One region of the Exiguobacterium sp. s102 genome, then DNA from elsewhere that is predicted to be linked to it. Evidence: riboswitches for the same ligand, from Rfam matches in the RefSeq annotation. Region 1 holds a riboswitch; the other holds the start of a gene.
What was found. Region 1 has a riboswitch for cyclic di-GMP ahead of KNQ02_RS00210 (glycoside hydrolase family 191 protein). Riboswitches for the same ligand answer to the same signal wherever they lie in the genome.
Positions count from the first base shown of each region.

Region 1 (10,642 bases):
ATCGTTCGCTTATTCAAGCATGGAACAGACAATCATTTCATGCTATGCTTATCCAATAATTGTAACAAAAAGGAGAATCTTTATGGAAATCTTAGTAACAGGAGGCGCCGGTTATATCGGTAGCCACACGTGTCTTGAACTGCTCCAAGCAGGATATGAAGTCGTCGTCATCGACAATTTGAGCAACAGTCAAAAAATCGCTCTCGACCGGATCGAGCAGCTCGCGGGAAAATCGGTCACGTTTTATGAAAACGACGTGATGGACATGAATGCGCTCGAACAAATCTTTACGCAGCATGATATCGAAGCCGTCATCCACTTCGCCGGTTTGAAAGCCGTCGGTGAGTCTGTCGCCTTACCGCTGTCGTACTATAAGAATAATCTCGTCAGTTCACTCGTCTTGTTTGAGGTCATGGCGCGACACAACGTCAAAAAACTCGTCTTCAGTTCATCCGCGACCGTCTACGGTGTGCCGGAAACGACACCGATTGACGAGTCGGCGCCACGCTCGACGACGAATCCGTACGGCGCGACGAAATTGATGATTGAACAGATGCTCGAAGACGTCGCGGCGTCCGACACGGACTGGAAGATTTCCCTGTTACGGTACTTCAATCCAATCGGTGCCGATATCAGTGGATTGATCGGGGAAGACCCGAACGGCATCCCGAACAACTTGATGCCGTACGTCACGCAAGTCGCAGCCGGACGTTTGGATGAACTCAGTGTCTACGGACAGGATTACGATACGCCGGACGGGACAGGGATTCGGGATTACATCCACGTCGTCGATCTCGCAAAAGGGCACCTCAAAGCACTCGAATATAAGCACCCAGGCATCGAAGCGTTCAACTTAGGAACAGGGACCGGCTCAAGCGTCCTCGATTTAGTGACGACGTTCGAGTCAGCGACCGGCATCGACGTCAAACGCAAGTTCGTCGACCGTCGTCCGGGTGACGTCGCCGCCTGTTATGCGGATGCGTCAAAAGCCGAACGCCTCCTCGGCTGGAAAGCTGAAAAAACGTTATATGACATGTGCCAAGATGCTTGGCGCTGGCAGTCACAAAATCCGGAAGGCTATCCGCGTGAAATGAACCGCCGCTGATGACCATCTACAAAAAAGCCTGAACCCGAGTAGCGAGATGCTACTTCGGTTCAGGCTTTTTATATTAGGCCGAGCGTCGGTTCAACCGTTCCCCGACGCGGGTGAAGCGGGTTGAGCGCTCGCGCGGCTCATAGCGGCAAAACGTATGGTAATCGATCTCATTGACGTACTGAATCAAGCGAATCAAGGCGTAGGCGAACGTCACCGTCGACCCTAACGCGAAGCTCAGACCGAATCCGTCATATCCGAACGGTGCTAACGCAACCGCGAAGACGCCGTTGACGGCGAAGAACAGCAGTGACGTGATACAGGCCCCACGCTGATCTTCAAAATAGAGCAACAGCAGCGTCAGGACGAGGACCATCGCGTTCGAGAAAGCACCGATCGTCGTCATCTGGAAGATGCTGATCGTCTCCTTCGACAAGGCGAGACTACTGAGCAAGGTCGAGGCAAAAATCAGGACGAACAGCGTGAACAGTCCCTGATTGCGGACGAGTCGCTGGAGCTCTTGCCGTAAAATCAGCAACATCGCCCCCTTCGCCTTATTGATTTGCTGGAGCGTCCCGCCTTCATTGACGTAACCGTAAAAGACACGGTAGCGCTCGTAAAAACGGGTCTCGACGGAGATGACGAAGATCGTCATCGTCGGGATGACCGTCAAGTACGAGAGGAAGATTGCCGTATCGTAGACGGGGTGATACCGGAACGTCCCGAGATGGACGGCTCCGCCTTCTGAGAACCAAATCACCCAGTTGCTGACCCAGACGCCGATGTTGTAGAGGAAGCTCGTCCAAAACAACGCCGGATGCCGGTCGAAGTAACTGAGGTAACTAAACGGATCTTTCGTCTCGCGGTTCGGGAACGTCAACAACATCGCCGTAAACAGACCGAACAACGTCACGAGCATCCCGAGCGTAAAGCCTGCCGTCAACGCCATGCTCGTCGCGAACGGTGCCGTCAAGTACGGCATTAAGAAGCGGTCGATCAAGAGGACAGAGATGATCGACACTGCCGCTCCCCCTAAGAAGCTGTAGGCGACGGCTTGATAAAACTTCGCCGCACTCAGGAATAAGAACTGCACCCAAATCAGGTTGATCGTCAAAAAGAGAATCAAAATCAACAGGTTCGACAGGAACGGCAACTCGGAGAACGTCAGGAAAATCACGTAGAAGACGGCGGCGATCGCGATCGTCATCTTCGTCATCCCGATGAACGTCGGGAAGATTTCCTTGTAGCGCTTCTCATAAAAACAATCGGCGAGATACCGCGTGACGACGAGCTGCTGAATCCCGAGGATGACTTGCGAAAAGATGAAGCAGTAGGAAATCGTCAAGTTGAACGTCGTCCGTTCCTCGAACGAAGCAATCGATAAGTACGTCGTCAACCACTGCGTCAAGGCAATCGTGACGATGACAATCAACCAGGGACCGGACGTGACGAGCCCTGCGAAGGCATACGCCTTCAGACGTGCTGAAAAATAATCTTCCTGGAACAGCTTTTGGAGCTTAAACCCGATGCCCGCCATATGCCAGCCCCCTCTCTTCATAAAGTGCCACGTACTCGGCGATGAACTGATGTGTCTGATAGTATTTCAAGGCCCGCTTCTTGCCGTTCTCCCCGAGTTTTTTCGCATCCGCGCGATGCGTAGCGAACCAGGCACAGCGCTCGGCAATCCGTCCGGGATTGACCGGCGGGACGACGAATCCGGCTGGTCCGTAAGGGTCGTCTTCACGTCCGTTAATCAATTCGGAGCAAGCCCCGACATCGGTCACGATCCACGGAACACCGGCTGCCATGCCTTCGAGGACGGCGAGCGGTTGTCCTTCCGAGATGCTCGTCAACAAGCAGACGTCAAACGTCGGCAAGTAGGCGGCGATGTCGACCTTGCCGGCGAGCGTCACATACGGATCAAGTTCGAACTGTTCGATCAACTGTTGGCACTCGGTCGCATATTCCTCGTCCTCGTCGAGCGGTCCCATGATCGTCAGCTCGAACGCGACGTCCATCTCTTGCAGGACCTTCGCCGCATGAATCATCGTCTTGATGTCCTTGATCGGGACGACGCGGACGATGGCACCAATCTTCAGGATTGGTCCCTTCTCGACGACCGGTAAACTCGACAGACGGACGGCATCGATACCGTTCGGGATGATCCGCAGCTTCGCCGCTGGTGCCCCGAGTTCTTGTTGCAGTTCACCGTTGCGGTCGAACAGCGTGATGACGTCATCGGCTTCCTGATAAGCTTCCGCCGACAAATGGTGGAAGAAGCGAATCCAGTGCGCCCGATATTCGACCGGAATCCACGTCGCTTGTAACAGTTCCTCTTCCCGCTCCCGCGAGTAGATGCCGTGCTCCGTCAAGATGTACGGCACGCCTTGGCGTTGTTTGATCGCACTCGCGACGAGTCCGGCATATCCGGTCGACGCCGAGTGAATCAAGTCGACTTGCGGTAACTCCGCCTGCAGTAACTCGAGGACCGGCGTATACATGCTCCGCCACATCCAGAGGTAATCGATGAATGAGCCGGATTGTTTTTCCGTCTCATAACTCGTCTTGACGAGCTCGAAGAAGAGCCGGCTCGCGAAGAAGTGCTCCGACGTCCCGACCGCTTGTTCGAAGATCGGGAAGACCGGGGCTTCGACATGTTGGAACGTCATCCATTGTTGAATCAACCGCCCTTGTTCTGCCGACAGGACGTGCTTCGGTTTCGGACGGTCGTATTTGAGATCGAGTGATAAGTTCGTCACACCCGCCACATTGTCCGGTAAGTTGTATTTATAATCCGCTTCCGTCAGTTGCGTCGGTGTGATGGCGATGATTTCAAACTGATGCATCGGCATCTGCTGGATTACCATGTGGACCCAGCTCGCGACACCACCGCTGACGTAGGGATAGCTGCCTTCGACGACTAAACCAATCTTCATTCTGTCCCCTCCTCGATCGGTAGCGTGACCGTTGCTTTCGTCAACGTGACTTGATACAACGTCTCGCCTGCAAGCGCGCGGACCGTTCCGAAATCGAACGTCCCTGTCTTGAGATGTTGACCCGGAGCGACACGGACGAGCATGACCGATGGATTCAACATATTCGTCCCGTTGATTTCAATCGTCTTGTCCGTATAGGTGACGTTGATGTCCGACTGTTGGTACTGGACGTATTTTTCATACGCTTCGTACTGGGTCAAGCTCTCGAGGTACGGATACATCGTCTTGACGTCGCGGAACATCTCTTCCATCGTCTTCTCCATCTCTGCCCAGCCCTTCCCTTTCGACCGGTCTTCGTCTAGCACGTCATCCGGGTGGATGAAGTGGGTAAACATTCCGAAGTTCGCGATGGCGTCCGCCATGACGAACGTATCGTTTGCCGTTTCGTTGTAGCCGCTCGAAATACGCGGGAAGTTATACAGATTTTGATGGACAGGATCCGGTCCGAACTCCTGGATATAGCTACCCATCGAGGGATCACCCGAGTAGAGTGAGGCGACGATCAACTTGTCTTTAAAGACATTGTTGAGTGCTGTCAAACCGGTCTCATTGATGATGTTCGACGGCGGGACATAACTTTGAATCGACTCGTTCGGGAAGTAATAGTCGTGCGTCCCGATGACTTTCTTTAATGCTTCCTCCATTTGATCACGGTTGTTCCACGGGATATAACCGAGGTTCGGGTCAAGCGTCTCACCGGCGACGACGAGTGGCTGGTGATTAAAGCCGTGCAGTCCGATTTCGCCACCCATCTTCAGCAGACCCCGCCCATAGTTGAGCATCGGGGTGCGGATTTTCTCCGACAAGTCTTCCGTCGTCTCTTCCGTCGTATTCTTATAGCTGCCGATGATGAACCCGGTATAGGTAACATCTTGTTCGTCGGCGATTCGTTTCATGTCACGCCACCAGATTTCTTTAAAGAACTCCTTGATCGTCCGGTTATAAGTCTTCTCGATTGCGGCGTTCGTATTCCCGGGGACCGGTGACGGGAAGTCATCAAGATGCGTCACTTTGATCGCCGCCTGTTGACTGACGAATGACGGGAACAATAACGATAACGTCTGGAGCATTAAACCGCGTGAGTTTTTCTCAGCGAGCGATGTCGTGTTCCAGAACAGGACTGTTCCCTTGCCGTACGGTGATGTCCAAAGAATCGGTTCACCGGACGCCGTGATTTTGACGTCCGCTTGCGGTAGCAGCTCGACGTCGGCAATACTGTGGGCGAACAAGTTTGACGAGTCAGGCAAATCGACGAAACCAGGGAAGATTTCTTCCTTGAAGGTCAACCCGTTGATGCCGTCTTTGAAATCACCGAACTGTTTCACCCCGACGAGCTCCGCCCAGTCTTGATTGATGAAACGTCCCGCGATATAGAGTCGTCCGCCGTCTTCAACGAATTGACGAATCGTCTCATACGGCCAGTCGCGCGAATGCTCGCCGGACAGGACAAGCACTGTCCGCTCGGACGGCTCCAATTGCTCGATTTCTTTGATTGAGATATTCGTATACGGGACTTTCGCGTACTTCAGTGCATATTTAAAGTTCGTCAAGACACTTTTTGAGAGCTCGCCTTTATCCTGATGGATATAGACTTGTAACGGTTCTCCGTCCATCTGTCCCTCCTTGCCCGACATCGTCTGAAACGTCTTTTGTTGCGTCTCCTCGGTCGGAATCAGGCGATGTCCATAATCAAGACGTAACAACTGGACGACGCCGATCGTGACGAGCAGAATCGCGAAGACGGCGACGACGTAGGTCGTGATCGATTTTTTCATAGTTCCACTCCTTCCAGCCGGTCCAAAATGTAGCGTTTGTCGTCCGGAATGTCGTCCGGTGCGACGTGTGTTTTTAGTTGTGTCACGAGCGGGGCCAACTTCGTCCAGTCCCCTCTCGTGAAGTGATATTCGATTGCCAGCAGGTAGCCGTCCGCTTGCTCCGGGTAGTGCATGATCAAGCGTTCATAGTAGCCGAGTCCGTCCGCGACGTCGCCTTTTGCGAGTGCGAGCTTGCCGCACGCCTTCAAGCACGTCGCGTCCGTCGGATACTGAATCCGCATGTCTTGTAAATACGATCCGAACCGATCAAAGATCCGTTTTTGCATGCTGTCGTCGAGCAGTCCACTTTCGATGAAGGCTTCGAAGGCGTCAATCAAGTGGTAATACGTCGTGACATGCCCCGGATTAAGTTGTTCCTCGCGACTTTTAATCGTCGCTTCGTACCGGTCATATAACGTATTGCGGACCGTCGCGGCGTAGTGGACCGTCTCCGAGTCGGCATGGTCGAGCCCGAACTGGAGATACTTCCCGGAGTCGGCAATCGATGTCGTCGTCAAGCGGACGATCGATTGTTTCCGTTCCTTCGCGTCCATCGCCATCGCTTCGCCCATCGGCACCAAGTCGATGTTGTCGGCCGCCTGTTGTTGCAGTCCTTCCAGGTTGACGACGTCGAACTCGATGTAGTCATCGTAGTCGAGCAACGTCTTGTCTGACGCGTATTGTCTTGCGATCAGCCAACTGACGAGACCGAACAGTTCACCGAGCAGCGGGACGAAATAACAGATCAGGGCGATCCATTTGACGAGACCGCGCTGTGCCGGATCCATCCGTGCCGTGATCAGTTTCGCGACGAGAAAGACGATGACGGCATGAATCAGAAAAAATAACAGGACGAAGAACATCATCCAAGATTCCCTCCTTTTCGTGCGAACAACTCTTTAATCCGTTGCTTGAATCCTTCAGCGTTCTCTTGCGGTGTTCCCGGTAAGAGGAAGTGGAGCATTTGATTCGTCTCGTCATAGCCGATGATGTCGATTTCCCGCATCGACTGGCGTAAGATTAATTCCATTTCAATCAACGACAGCCGGACCTGTTCGACCGGCAAGACGACCGTACTGTACGGCTGATCGTACTGTTCGGCCCGGTGTTGTTGGAGTGCAACCTTCTTATTGAATGGCTCGATTTGATAAATCCGTGTTCCTTCAATCAAATCTTCACGCGACGCATTCCATTCCATCGTCAACGCTTTTTCGATTCGTGTCCCGGTCCAGTCGAGAATCAACTGCATGATGTTCATCTCGTAACTCGTCAGGCGGTTGAAGTCGATCGCCTGAATGACGACGACCTCCTGAATCTTCCCGTCGTAGCAGATCGGTGCGATCAGTAACGGGACGTCCGTCTCGTCCATCGTCCGGATTGAGATCGCATTCGTCTTGAACATCCGTTGGTAGATGCCGGTCGACGGATCAATGAACAGTGTTTGCGGTAAGACCTCTTTCTCACCGAACCGGACGTGGAGTCGTAACGTCCGTTTTGACCCATCGACGTGATAGATGGCAAGATTCTCTGCCTTGAACGAACGTTTCAAGACATCGACGAGGCGATCGCGGACGATGTCGGCCGCCGTTTGGTCGAGCTCGAGTCCGACTTGGTAGATTTTCGTTAATGTATGATCCGAGTCGAGGACCTTCTTTTGCATTGTCGACTGCGACAGCCGGAGCTTTTCGACCGTCTCGAGCAAGTGGTTGTTTTCTTCGACGACTTCTTCGTGGCGGAGCCGTAACGATAAATAACGTTCCTGGAACGAGGTGCTGAAAATCCCGCAGACCATCGCGACGAGGAAGTGGAAGATGATCCAGCTCAGTTCCGTCCGGTCGTATAAAAATAGAAGAATGTCTGATCCTTCGACCGACAGGAAAAACAGGTGGTACAGCATCGTCATCGTGAAACTGACGAACGCTCCGAGCAGACCATAGCGGAGGGCGAACAATAAAATATAAAAGATTAACGGATCAATTGCCCAATTCGAGACCGAAAGGCTAAACATATAGTCAAAGAAACCGATAAGTAAAATACTAGCTAGCATTTCTATCCATTTGACTGTATTTCTATGCTGTGTGTAAATCATGGCACACTCTCCTTAAAATAGTTATTTACATTTTTGTTAGCAGTGGTAAGATTTAGTCAAACAGGCAATTACAACTAAATATCGAGAAGGGCAAACTTACTGAAAAGTAAGGGCGCAAAGACATGGGTCGTCGATCTTCGGATACCGATCGCCAGTCTGCAATGCCGCAGCCGCTCTCTGATAAAAAATCAGGAGGCTACTAACCATGGGTATTATCTCACTCAAACGCGTGACGTCTTTTTTGTGCATTCTTTTTTTAGGAGTGTTATTAATGACACCAATCACGGGCAAAGCTCAATCAACGAATCCACTCGATTCCGTCAGCTCGTATAAGGTCTACTACGATGCACCGACGAAATCAAAAATCAAGAAGATGCAAAAGTACGATGTCATGATCATCGAACCGGTCTTTTACTCAGCGAAACAAATCGCAGAAATTCAAAAGTACGGCACGAAAGTCTATGGCTACATCAACACGATGGAAGCCGACAACTGGAACACAGACTTGATGGCACAATTAAAGGAATCAGATTTCTTCCACCGTGATGGACAACGTGTTCACTACACGGAATGGGATTCATACTTAATGGACATCAACTCGAAGCATTACCAAGCGGTCCTCATGCAAGAAGTCGAAAAGCAAGTCGTCAATAAAGGACTCGACGGTGTCTTCTTGGATACAGTCGGCGACATCGACAACGAACATGCCGACCAACCAAAGATCCTTGAGCAGCAGCAAGTCGCGATGACGAACTTCTTGAAGAGCGTCAAGACGAAACATGCGGATCTCTCATTGATTCAAAACTGGGGCTTCGGGACATTAAAATACCATACGTACCCGTACATCGATGGCATCATGTGGGAAAGCTTCAACTACTCGACGGTCGCAAAAGACCAATGGTCAAAAGACCGGATGGCAGATCTTCAGGAGTTGAACGAAGAAGAAGACATCAAGACATTGACGATTTCTTCTAAACAAGGTGCGAAAAGTGCGCAGTATGCGAAAAAGAATGGGTTCATTCACTTAAAATCAAACAAAACGCTGAATTACAATAAATTCTAATCCACTTGCATATAATCTCATAACCGATTACTCAATTCCAATTCTGAGTGCTCCTGCATGACACAATTATACAGGATGCACAAAACAAAACCGGTCACTTTTCAGAGGCAGGTCAACGAATTGAAACATCGAACGTAAAAAGAGGTCCAGGCGATGGTTATCGCTTGGACCTCTTCTTGTGTAAAAAACAAACAATAGTTTAGATGAACTAGCTCGTCTATTATTTTTGAGCAAATGAAAATAGTTTTAAAAAGGACTGATTCCTATGTACGAGATCGAAGAACTGGATCCGCGTATTCGCATAATGACGATGAAGAAAGAACGATCACGAGACACACCTTATGGCGCATCTTGTTTCATCCACTAGCGACTGTCCGGACTGCAGTGCACGTTGTGACAGAAGGCATGGTTTCACCTGGAGAAGGATTGGTGACCTGTTCAGAATACAGCATTGTATTCGACTCACGCTTCGAGTTCCGAAATGGTTTTACGATAACCCGAATTGTGAACGCCTCATGTATGGGCGTGCTAACTTTGATCTACTCCGTATTCAAGTGCTTTGTCGCAATCCAGATCCGAAGCGTTATATTGTAAGAAAATGATTGTGTTTAATCAGGAGTACACGTGTCACCGTTCACTAACATTGCGTAAGAACCACAAACCTATTGCAAAATACAGCTGTGTCGTATCAAGGAGGAAATCAGTCACTTTCAACGTATTCGGTCCGACTTCTTCGACCCACTCTTTTGCTGCATTCGCTGGGGTCTGATCAATATAAAGTCTATGATTGTCAGGCATATGATCATGTTGAGTCGAGAGCTGCCCGAATCGACCGTTCATCCGTTTGTGAGAAGCGATTCGCATGTGATTAAAATAGATTTCAATCAGTTGCTCTGTCAAACGTACCTCTACCTGTCGGTTTATATATTCATAGGGGACCGAGTAAAACATGCTGTCAACAGATATGTGATAGTCCGGTCGGACTTTTGCCGTCCGCCAGGTGGAAAATTTGTAAAAACTATCGGGTAGTGGAGATAATGCAAACCTCTCCTCTTGCTCGAAGGCGGTGAAACGGCTACCATCCTTCCTCGTGAATGGACGTTGATTGAACTCTTCTAGTTTTGTCTGAACCTCACGGTTCAGTTCATCGATGCTGAAACAATGTGAATGCCTTAATGCTGCGATGATCCAAGTAGAAATTACTCCGACAGACCCTTCAACGCTCGATTTGTCTTTGGGGGCACTCACACGTGCTGGCATGATAACTGTCCCGTAGTGTTCTACCATTTCCCGATACGTCGGGTTGAGAACGAGCTCACGCGACGTGTTCTTCGTGACACCTGTTTTCAGATTATCCGGGACGACGATTTGAGTGCTTCCTCCAAAATAAGTGTAAGCATGGTTGTGACATGTAATCCATGCAGACAAGTCCATCGAAAGGCTAGCTTCGGCATAAGACAACTGACTGCACGGTAAGGTAGCGACAAATACATAAGCCTTTACCTTCTCACCTGTATCACGATCAATAATGAATGTTGTCGAACCAGCCCAGTCAACTTCCATGATTTCCCCAGGTTTTCGACGAAT
Region 1 covers NZ_JACSML010000001.1:43,148-53,789, reverse strand. Annotated here, with positions in the region: gene galE (UDP-glucose 4-epimerase GalE) at 83-1,105, shown strand; gene pelG (exopolysaccharide Pel transporter PelG) at 1,170-2,630, opposite strand; gene pelF (GT4 family glycosyltransferase PelF) at 2,611-4,029, opposite strand; gene KNQ02_RS00225 (DUF2194 domain-containing protein) at 4,026-5,864, opposite strand; gene KNQ02_RS00220 (hypothetical protein) at 5,861-6,769, opposite strand; gene KNQ02_RS00215 (hypothetical protein) at 6,766-7,992, opposite strand; cyclic di-GMP riboswitch class I at 8,072-8,156, shown strand; gene KNQ02_RS00210 (glycoside hydrolase family 191 protein) at 8,264-9,055, shown strand; gene istA (IS21 family transposase) at 9,683-10,642, opposite strand, start outside.

Region 2 (10,642 bases), on a different contig from region 1:
TGCAGATGAGTGATGTCGGCAGTGGTTTCATGGCACTGATCGTCCCGACCGATTTTTTCCTGTTCGCAGATAGCATCATCTTCGGACTCGTTTTAATCTTCTTACGGAAGAAACGGTTTACTGTTGCGAAGCGACAACAACGTCGTTCGGCGGTTGCCGCTTTTCTCGCCGGCATCGTGCTGTTCGCAGCACCGCTCACCTATGCCGTCGTCAAACAGGAGCAGCGGCTCGACCAGTCGATTTCTGACATGCGGGACTACTACCAGCTCGGGTTTTGGGGATATCACGGTGTCGATCTCGCCCGTGGAATCACGCGGGCCATCAGTCCGGACGAATCGTTAACGGAAGCGGAGCGGCGACGGCTCGAACAATCCGCACCGGATGAAACGGCTGGTGCTGTCAACACACCGAACATCATCATGGTCCAGCTGGAATCCTTCCAAGGGTCCGTCATCGGACAGACGATTAACGGGCAGGAGCTGACGCCGCACTTAAACGAACTCAAACAGGAGTCGCTCTACTTCGAGTCGTTTTATCACCAAACGCACGAAGGACGGACGTCGGATGCGGAATTCATTACGAATACGTCGCTGTACCCGTTGAAGTCGGGCTCGGTCTACACCCGTTTCCCGGACAATGAGTTCGGCGCCTTACCGCAACTGTTAAAAGACAGCGGCTATGACACAGCCGCAATGCACGCCTACGACAAAGGGTTTTGGAACCGGGACAAAGTTTACGACAACCTCGGATTCAATCACTTTTTCAGTAATAAAGATTATCCGGACAACAAAGAAATCGGAATGGCCTTAAACGATCAACAGTTTTTGACGAAGTCGATCGAACATATGGAGACGTTACAAGAGCCGTTCTTCTCGTTCCTCGTCGCCTTGACGAGTCATACGCCGTATGAGATTCCAAAAGACGAACGCGCACTCGACTTAACAGGGTACGACGATCCGATGCTGAAACGGTATTACCAGACCGTTCATTATGTCGACCAGGGCGTCGGACTGATGATTGACGAATTGAAAGCGAAAAACATATGGGATGACGCGCTCGTAATCTTTTACGGCGACCACGACAGCGGCTTGACGAACGAAGGCAGCGAACTGCGGGAGAAAGCCGAAATCGACAATCCGGTCGACCTGTTCGAACTTGATCGCCAAGTCCCGCTGTTCATCAAGAAACCGAATCAACAGGACGGAAAGATCATCAAAGAAAACGGCGGACAAATCGATATTGCTCCGACGATCGTCGACTTGCTCAACCTCGAGTCATCCTACATGATGGGCAACTCGCTCGTCGATGATGAACCGAACGTGACGGCGTTCCGTGATGGTTCGTTCCGTTATCAAAACTATTATTATGAAGCGGACTTAACGGAAAAAGCCGGCAACGGTGTCTGTTATGACGTCTCGACGACAAGCGAAGTCGACCTTGATTTATGTAAAAAACAAGCGGATGTCCGGAAGGATTTACGCCTATCGGATGCCATCATTGAGAAGAACGGCTTGGAACAATAAACGAATTAAGAAATCACTTTTTCTTCACGCGCTTTCCTCAGGCGAGACACAAGCCAGTTTTCCTGTCCTCTCTGGACAGGAAAGCGGGTCTTGTTTGTCTCTGACAGCGCAAGTCACCTTGCGCTTTTTCCTGCAGGAGTCGCGTGATTCAAATGATTTCTGCAACACTAAAGGAGGAGCAGGACTCAACATCCGGCTCCTCTTTTTATGTGCTTTAGTCAATCCATCTTGAACGGATCATTTAGTGAGATGTCCGATATTTATTCAACCACTGTCGTTCCTCGTCAAACAGGACATCCCATCTTTTCGTGATGATCCAGTCAAACAACACCGGAATCGTCTTATCCGATTGTCGATAGCGATTCAAAAAACGCAGTGCAACCAGACCATCGTCGCTTTGAATCTGCCGCTTTCGCTTCAACATAGTCTTCAGCCGTTTGACGACCGGCTGAATGGAGGATGCATCCCCGTGTTTCGCAATTCCGAGCAACGCATATGCTTTGACGTCGACCGACCGATCCTCCAAACCTTTTATAAACATTGGCAGGAACGAGTCGTCTCCTAGTTCACTGATGGCATTGAGTGCCGAGTGCCGGACATCACCTTTCGGATGATCGAGGAGCGGTAACAGATGCGGAATCACCCGCTCCGTCCCGATCGTTGCCAACACAAAATTCGCACTCATGATCTCAAACGAATCGGTGGAGGTCGTAATAAATCGAATTAACGCCTCTTCTGCTAAAGCCCCCCGACAGGAGCCGAGTGCATCAATCGCCGAATTTCGAATAGCCGAACGGGAATCCTCGACATACTGGATGATATCCGTCGCGTCATGTACCCGTTCCTGTTTCGCCAGTTCATCGAGGATGCTGACAATTAGTGTCGGCTTCGTCTCTTGCGCCAGCCGTTCTAACAGAAAATCAGCAACACGTACGTCACCTGTATTCATCCCAATTGTCCCAAGCATAAAGTAGAAATACTGTTTCATTTCTAGTCGCTTAGTCTGTTCAAGCAGGTCCATTAACACAGGAAGCATTTGAATATCCTGAAAACGCCGTGCTGTTTCATAAGCCAAGTCAGACGGCGGCCCTTCACTCGTAGAATAACCCCATTCTTCATCGTACACATATTCATCAATCGACATCTGCCCCGCTAATGCGATCAATTCATCTTTGTTCATCGGCAGTTCCTTTAGTCTTCTCAAACAGTTTATACCAGTACAACGTGATATCAATTTCCGGATTAGCAGACTGTTTCAGCGTATCTACCCCACCAAGCACAAATCCTTCTTTGGCATAAAAACGGCAGGCAATCAAATTATCGTTTTGCGCTTCAAGCGATAAGCCGATCAACGACTGTTCCTTCGCCCAGGTTTCGGCTGCTTCAAGCAACAAATGGCCGACGCCACTTTTCCGAAAACTGCTTCGGACAGCGATATTTTCAATGTAGGCCAAACGATTCCAGTCTTTGACGAGACGGATTTGCCCAATGCATTCGTTCTCATGAAAAGCTAACAAAACAATTTTTTCACTGCTGTCGATATAAGTAGACCAATCCAGTGTGTCATCCGGGAAACGGATTTCTGATAGGGTATCGTATAACTGTTCTTCGTAAGACCAAATGCCGTCAGAAAAACGAGGAAGGACTTTACCAATGATAGGGAACGATTCATTTGTGTCGTTGATGATAGTTATGGATTGTTCCGTTAAAGGTTGAATTGTGATTTCTGCGTTTTTCTTCATAGATTTCCACCTTTCACAACCTGTCTTATAATTTCTTAAAATTAATCTTTTTTTGGCACATAAAGAAAGACAGAAGTACTTAAAAATCATGTAATCATTGCAATTTGCAATAGGTGGAAAACTTCAATACTTATATTTTTAACCTTAGGAGGTTATCAAGATAAACCCTTAAAAATATGAATCGACCTATATGAATCAGATGCCAAACTTGAAGCAAAATTTTTACAGAATGACAACGATGCATGCGTCTAAAAAAGGGTTCTGAAATCAAAATGATATCTACAAGAACATCGATTTTAAGTACTTATTCAGCCAAAAAGATTATTCGAAAAAGAAAAAATCGGTATGGAGCTGAACGATTACTAGTTCTTCCTCGAATCGATTGATCATATGTATCCCCTGCAGGAACTGGTTATATTTCTTAAAATTCACTCTATTATCATGAAGTCTTTTTTGATTTTTTCAATGTCTCGACCAGTTGTTTTTTCCAAATACTTTAGGAAAGCATCATTTTCTTTAGTACCAATATACGTTTTAAATTTCTCAACATGCCCTTCAAACCCTTTGAAATAATTACTTTGATAATGTGGATCGTTGTAAATTTTAATGAATTCAAGATAATCTTTAGTACTCATTTTGTTTCGAATTTGCATTAAAAGAGAGTCCCATTTTTTTATTTTTTTCTCGTATAAAGGCTTTTTAAGTTTATTTTCTCTTTTTTCTTCTTCTTTTAATTGTTGAACATATTGTTCGATGTCGTCTATGTATTGAAAAAGTTCAAGTCGATTTTGACTATCTAATTTTGGCAGTATTTCATTCTCGTACTTCTTATACATTTGTTCTCTATAAGATAACTTCTTTTTTATTATTTGATTTTCTTTTTTATTTCCCGTATTCTCTTTTAATAATTTGATTCCCGTTTTGGCTACACCCATCCCAGCTAAGATCTCTTTTTGATTATCTTTAATTAACTTTCCAACTTTTTTCCCGCCTTCAACAATTGATGTAATTTCAATTTTCGCCATATAATCCACCTTTAATAAAATTAGTATTTATACCATTAAAGTAATTAAACAGTTTATTTTTCAACCTTTAAACTCTATACATAAAAAAATCAAAATAAGTTTCACTTTTCTATTCTAAAGTATTTTTAAATAGAAGTATTAAATCATTATACTTGTTAAAAGTAGTCGATAAAATATCAATTTTCAGAGAGTTTCTAGCGCAAACTGAATCAATTGATACGAGAGCCAAAACATCAAGCAACCTATTCCAAAATCTAAAACCTTCCATGCTATTGGTTTTTTAAATACAGGAATTAGCCATCTCGCCCCATAACCCAGACCCAAAAACCATACAAACGATGCAATCAAGGCCCCGATTAAGAAATTAACTTTTTGATCCAATGTCAAAGTCCCAGCTATTCCCCCTATCACGACGACTGTATCTAAATATACATGTGGATTTAAAAGTGTAATCGCTAATGTGAGTAAGATCGTCTTGTGAATAGGGATAATTTTGGCATCAGTTGAAATGTCGATTGCACTTGATGAAGACAACGCATTACGCAAAGATTTGAATCCGTATAAGAGCAGAAATAGTCCTCCGACAATCGCAAGACCGACATTCGCAAAAGTATTATTTTTAATAGCAGTACCGACTCCTAGTACGCCGGTACACATCAGTAACACATCGCATAAGAAACATACTAGGACTACCCAGAAAATATTGTTTTTCAATAAACCTTGTTTTAGAACAAACGCATTTTGAGCTCCGATTGCTACAATGAGCGTACCTGACGTCAACATCCCCTTTAAAATTTCATTCACTTGATGGCCTCCTCTCTTCTCACCTAAAAAAATGATACATACTGTTTATGTAGTTCTTTCAAATATTAAGTATACTATTGCAAATAAAAAGTACCGAACCCTATTTGCTAGGATTCGGTACTTAAAGATGAAATGTCTTACATCATGCCGCCCATTCCACCCATGCCGCCCATATCAGGCATTGCAGGAGCAGATCCGGCTGGTTCTGGTTTATCGGCGATGACGGCTTCCGTCGTCAGGAACATCGCTGAAACAGACGCTGCGTTTTGAAGTGCTGAACGCGTCACTTTCGCCGGGTCGACGATTCCCGCTTCAATCATGTCAACGTACTCGTCTGTCGCGGCGTTGTAGCCCATGCCTTGCGCTTCATGTTTGAGACGCTCGACGATGACTGAACCTTCTTGACCGGCGTTTTCCGCGATTTGACGGAGTGGTGCTTCGAGCGCACGAAGGACGATGTTGACGCCTGTCGCTTCGTCGCCTGTTGAGACAGCAAGAATCGATTCGACGGCTTTCGTCACGTGAATAAAGGCTGTTCCCCCACCGGCAACGATTCCTTCTTCGACGGCTGCACGTGTCGCATTCAGTGCATCTTCAATCCGGAGCTTGCGTTCTTTCAGTTCCGTTTCTGTTGCTGCTCCGACTTTGACGACAGCTACGCCGCCCGCGAGTTTCGCAAGACGCTCTTGCAGTTTTTCACGGTCGAAGTCGCTTGACGTTTCTTCGATTTGCGCACGGATGGCGCCGACACGTGCTTCGATTGAATCACTGTGTCCGTGTCCTTCGACGATCGTCGTGTTGTCTTTTGAGACGACGACTTTCGACGCACGGCCGAGTTGCATGATTTGTGTTTCTTTCAAATCAAGACCGAGCTCTTCTGTGATCAACTCTGCCCCTGTGACGATCGAGATGTCTTCGAGCATCGCTTTACGGCGGTCACCGAAGCCTGGTGCTTTCACCGCAACCGCGTTGAACGTACCACGGAGTTTGTTGACGACGAGTGTCGCGAGTGCTTCGCCTTCGACGTCTTCCGCGATGATTAAGAGCGGTTTATTTTGTTGGACGACTTGCTCGAGGACCGGCAAGATTTCCTGGATGTTCGAGATTTTTTTATCTGTGACTAAGATGTACGGGTTCTCAAGCACCGCTTCCATCTTGTCGGAATCCGTAATCATGTATGGTGACGCATATCCACGGTCGAACTGCATCCCTTCAACAACGTCGAGTTCTGTCGTGAAGCCACGTGATTCTTCGATCGTGATGACACCGTCCTGACCGACACGTTCCATTGCTTCCGCGATCAATTGACCGACTTCTTCGTCAGCAGCAGAAATCGCCGCAACTTGTGCGATTGCTTCTTTGCCTTCAATCGGTTTTGCGATGGCGTGGAGCTCTTCGACGGCACGGCGGACCGCTTTTTCGATTCCTTTACGGATGACCATCGGGTTCGCGCCCGCTGTGACGTTTTTGAGTCCTTCACGAATCATCGCTTGTGCGAGGACTGTCGCTGTTGTCGTACCATCCCCTGCGATTTCGTTCGTTTTCGACGCGACTTCCGCGACGAGTTTCGCACCCATGTTTTCAAAGTGGTCCTCAAGTTCGATTTCTTTTGCGATTGTCACACCATCGTTCGTGATGAGTGGTGAACCGAATTTACGTTCGAGAACGACGTTACGTCCTTTTGGTCCGATCGTCACTTTGACTGCGTCTGCTAATGCGTCGACACCGCGGAGCATCGCGCGGCGTGCTTCTTCACTGAATAAGATATCTTTTGCCATGACTGAAATCCCCCTTTTATTATTGTGCTACTGCTAAAATATCGCTTTCGCGTAAGATTAAGTATTCATTGCCATCGACCTTGACTTCTGACCCGGCATACTGCGCGTAGATGACATGGTCGCCGACGTTCACTTCAAGTGGTACACGTACACCCTGCTCTGTCACACGGCCTGTACCGACAGCGATGACTTTACCCTCTTGTGGCTTTTCTTTCGCTGACCCAGGAAGAACGATTCCTCCGAGTGTTGTTTCTTCTTTTTTAACGACTTCGATCACGATGCGATCACCAAGTGGTTTTAACATGCGAAACATCCTCCTTGAAAATGACTGTTTTTTAGCACTCACTTTAATGGAGTGCTAACATATTTTTATCTTAAACGGTTTTCAATCGAAATTCAACCCTGAACCCTTATCCGTTTTCCCGAAATCGCCATCTTTGAACCATCACCATTCGTGCGCCCGGCCTGTTTGTTTGTTACAATCGGGACAGTACCTTCAATACAAAGGAGTTGTGTCCCGACCGATGAAAAATTCCGTCAATCTGCCGTTCAACATGGCTGATAAGTGGCAAATCCGTCACATCATTCCGATTGTGATTTATTTGATCGTCCAGCTCGTACCGGCAACATTCCCGAGCTTTCTCTCAAAAAGCCAAATTCCGGGTGTCCTCGGCTGGTGGCTTGCGATTGGCTTTACCGTTGCCGTCATCGTCTCGTTCTTCTGTCTTCGTCCTGACTGGCAGAAGTGGAAAGCAGAAGGCAATCAGACGGATCCGATCGACACATTAAAGTGGATTGGGATCGGAATCGTGTTGCTTTACGCCTTACTGATTAGCGTCAACCTTCTTGATGCCTGGATGTCTGGTGGACTCGAAAACGTCGCGAAATCACAAAATACGGATGACATCATGAAAGCAATCCAAGTCATCCCGATTTTACAGCTGATGGTCGTCTTACTCGGACCGATCATGGAAGAATTTTTATTCCGTCACATTATGTTCGGGAACTTGTCGACAAAACTGAACTTCGTCTTCAGCTTCGTTCTCAGTGGTGTTATCTTCGGGTTCATCCACGGAGACAACAAGTTTTTGATTTATGTCGCGATGAGTTTTGTTTTCTCACTCGTCTTCGTCAAAACGCGCCGCATCATAGCACCGATTGCGATTCACGTTTTCAATAACGGAATTGTCGTACTCGCACTCTATGCAATGACTTAACTTACGAAAGGTAGTGTTTTCATGCGCCAAGGCTCAAACTTCATGGCATTATTTTATGCCCTGTTCGGTATTCTGTTCATGTACCTCGCGTACAGCAACTCGATCGAGGCAGGAACCGTCTTTAACTTTTGGACGATTCTGTTGACGCTGTTCGCAGCAATCGACTTTTACCGTCTCTATCTGATTTTCCGCTTCCGGATGGCCGCGAAGAAGATGATTGAGAAGGAACAAAACAAAAAAAATGATAAAGAATAAGTAACCTGTCCGCCTCTTGACCGATTCAGTTCGTGAAAGGGCGGATTTTTTTGTCTCTTGCTCACTGTATCCTTATGGAAAATCAGGCGAACAGTTTTTTAGACGCGCTATCGTCAGCTTGTTCCCGTTTCGAAATAATCGAAGTGACCAAAAAAAGAGTTACTTCTCGTGACTCCTACGGGAAAAAGCGCAAGACCCCTTGCGCTGTCAGAGGCAAGTAAGACCCTGCTTCTTGTTCGCTAGAATCAAGAAGCAACGGCTTACGCCTCGCCCGAGGAAAGCACGAGAAGAAAAATCTTTTCGCATGCATCTCTTTCATGAATTAACCTTCGTACAAAACATATATTTTACTGACTCATTATCAAAAACCCTTATCTATCCATAGAAACAAATCACTTATACTGAATATACGGTTCTTCACCGGAATCGAACGGGCAAACCCACAGAAATGTGGTGACGCAAAACTATAGGGGCTACCGCTTCAAGCTATGCTTGCCAGTTACCGAAGTTCACAAAAGGAGACTACGTTCACATGAAAAAAATCAATTATGTCGTTACTGCCGGCCTCGCTTGTGCGTTGATGCTGACGCCGCTCGGCTCAATCGATGCCAAGAGTAAAACATCGAAGCATGACCGCAACAAGAACGGAATCCATGACAACTGGGAAAAGAAGTACAAGCTTAAAGGGAAAAAACTTGCGCAGCAAGATACGGACCATGACGGCTTAAGCAACTACACCGAATATAAGCTCAAACTCAATCCACGGAAGAAAGACAGCGACCGCGATAAGATCAGCGACGCACATGAAGATACGGACCGTGATGGCTTAACTAACGCCATCGAACTCGAGCTTGGGACAAAACCATACAAACGGGATTCTGATGGTGATGGAATTCTCGATGGCAAAGAACGCAACAAGGTCGGTCACCGCTATGAAGATATGCTGAAAAAAATGAAGATTGCTCTCGCGACAGAGACGACGCAAAGTCAGATTAAATACCAGTTTAAAAAGAAGAAGAGTCAGCTGCGTGTCAAAACGAATGACGCAACGGTCGATGAAACCCGTGTCCGCCAATTGATTCAGTTCATCGAGTCACATCCGAAGATGACGGAAGAGGAATTACGGGCACAACTCGTCAGCTTATTCGCTCTCTCTGGTTCTTACGAGTTGGAGATTGAACTCGAGTACTTCGATCACGAAGAAACGAAATCAGAGCACCGTCACGTTGAAGAAGACGAGCAAGACGATGATCAAGGTCAGGACGAAGATGATGATTCAGATGATGACTCGGACGACGACCATGAAGATGAAGATTAATCCTTAAACAAAAAAACACCTGCTCTAAAGACGACCGACGTCCATGTGACGAGGGGCGATCTTTAAGACAGGTGTTTTTTACTTTTCGTTGACCATTTCTTGAATCAATTCACGGTTCCGTTTTTTGAAAACTTCATTGTGGGATGAGACCATCGCGACTTTGGCAGCATCCGGTTCAATGAACTGCTTCGCCCGGTTGACGGCGTTTGCCGCGTCCTGGAATGTCCCCGAAATCAAGTTCACCTTGCCGTCATGCGTCAAAATATCTCCTGCTGCATACAATCCCGGTACACTTGATTCGCTCGACGCGTTACCGGCGATGTAAAAGTCGTCGACTTGTTTGATGTCGAGTTCCGAGTTCGCGAGCAACTCTGCTTCCCGTTCGTAGCCATGGTTGATGATGACTTCATCGACGTCAACGATGTTTGTCACGTCCGTCGCACAATCAATCAATTCGACGGACGCAATCCGGTGGTGATCGTCGCTTGCGATCAACTTATGAATCGTCGTGTTGAGGAGACAGACGGCTGAGCTTCGGACGAGTTGGTCGACTTGTGCCTCGTGACCTGTGAAACAGTCTTTCCGGTATGTGACGTAAACTTTTTTCGCAATCGGTTCGAGCTCGTTCGCCCAGTCGATCGCTGAGTTACCGCCACCTGAAATCAGGACCGTCTTATCTTTAAACCGCTCAATCGATTTGACGGTATAGTTCAAGTTCGACACTTCGTACCGTTCGGCCCCTTCAATCTTCAGTTTTTGGGGATTGAGTATCCCGCCGCCGACAGCGACGATGACTGTCTTCGAATAATGAATTTCTCCCGACTCCGCTTCGAGGACGAAGTTTCCGAATACGTCTTTTGCGATCGAAATGATTTTTTCATTCAGGTGCACGGACGGATTAAACGTTAAGCCTTGTTCGACGAGTTGCTCGATCAGCTTCGCTCCGGTAATGGGTGGCTGTCCCCCGACATCCCAAATCA
Region 2 covers NZ_JACSML010000007.1:100,309-110,950, forward strand. Annotated here, with positions in the region: gene KNQ02_RS14090 (LTA synthase family protein) at 1-1,523, shown strand, start outside; gene KNQ02_RS14095 (HEAT repeat domain-containing protein) at 1,765-2,703, opposite strand; gene KNQ02_RS14100 (GNAT family N-acetyltransferase) at 2,690-3,265, opposite strand; gene KNQ02_RS14105 (hypothetical protein) at 3,694-4,290, opposite strand; gene KNQ02_RS14110 (LysE/ArgO family amino acid transporter) at 4,474-5,094, opposite strand; gene groL (chaperonin GroEL) at 5,232-6,872, opposite strand; gene groES (co-chaperone GroES) at 6,892-7,176, opposite strand; gene KNQ02_RS14125 (CPBP family intramembrane glutamic endopeptidase) at 7,397-8,089, shown strand; gene KNQ02_RS14130 (DUF4305 domain-containing protein) at 8,111-8,344, shown strand; cyclic di-GMP riboswitch class I at 8,768-8,851, shown strand; gene KNQ02_RS14135 (hypothetical protein) at 8,877-9,662, shown strand; gene KNQ02_RS14140 (NAD(P)/FAD-dependent oxidoreductase) at 9,741-10,642, opposite strand, start outside.
Region 2: linked by a shared signal. The riboswitch ahead of KNQ02_RS14135 (hypothetical protein) and the one ahead of KNQ02_RS00210 (glycoside hydrolase family 191 protein) in region 1 are both predicted to bind cyclic di-GMP.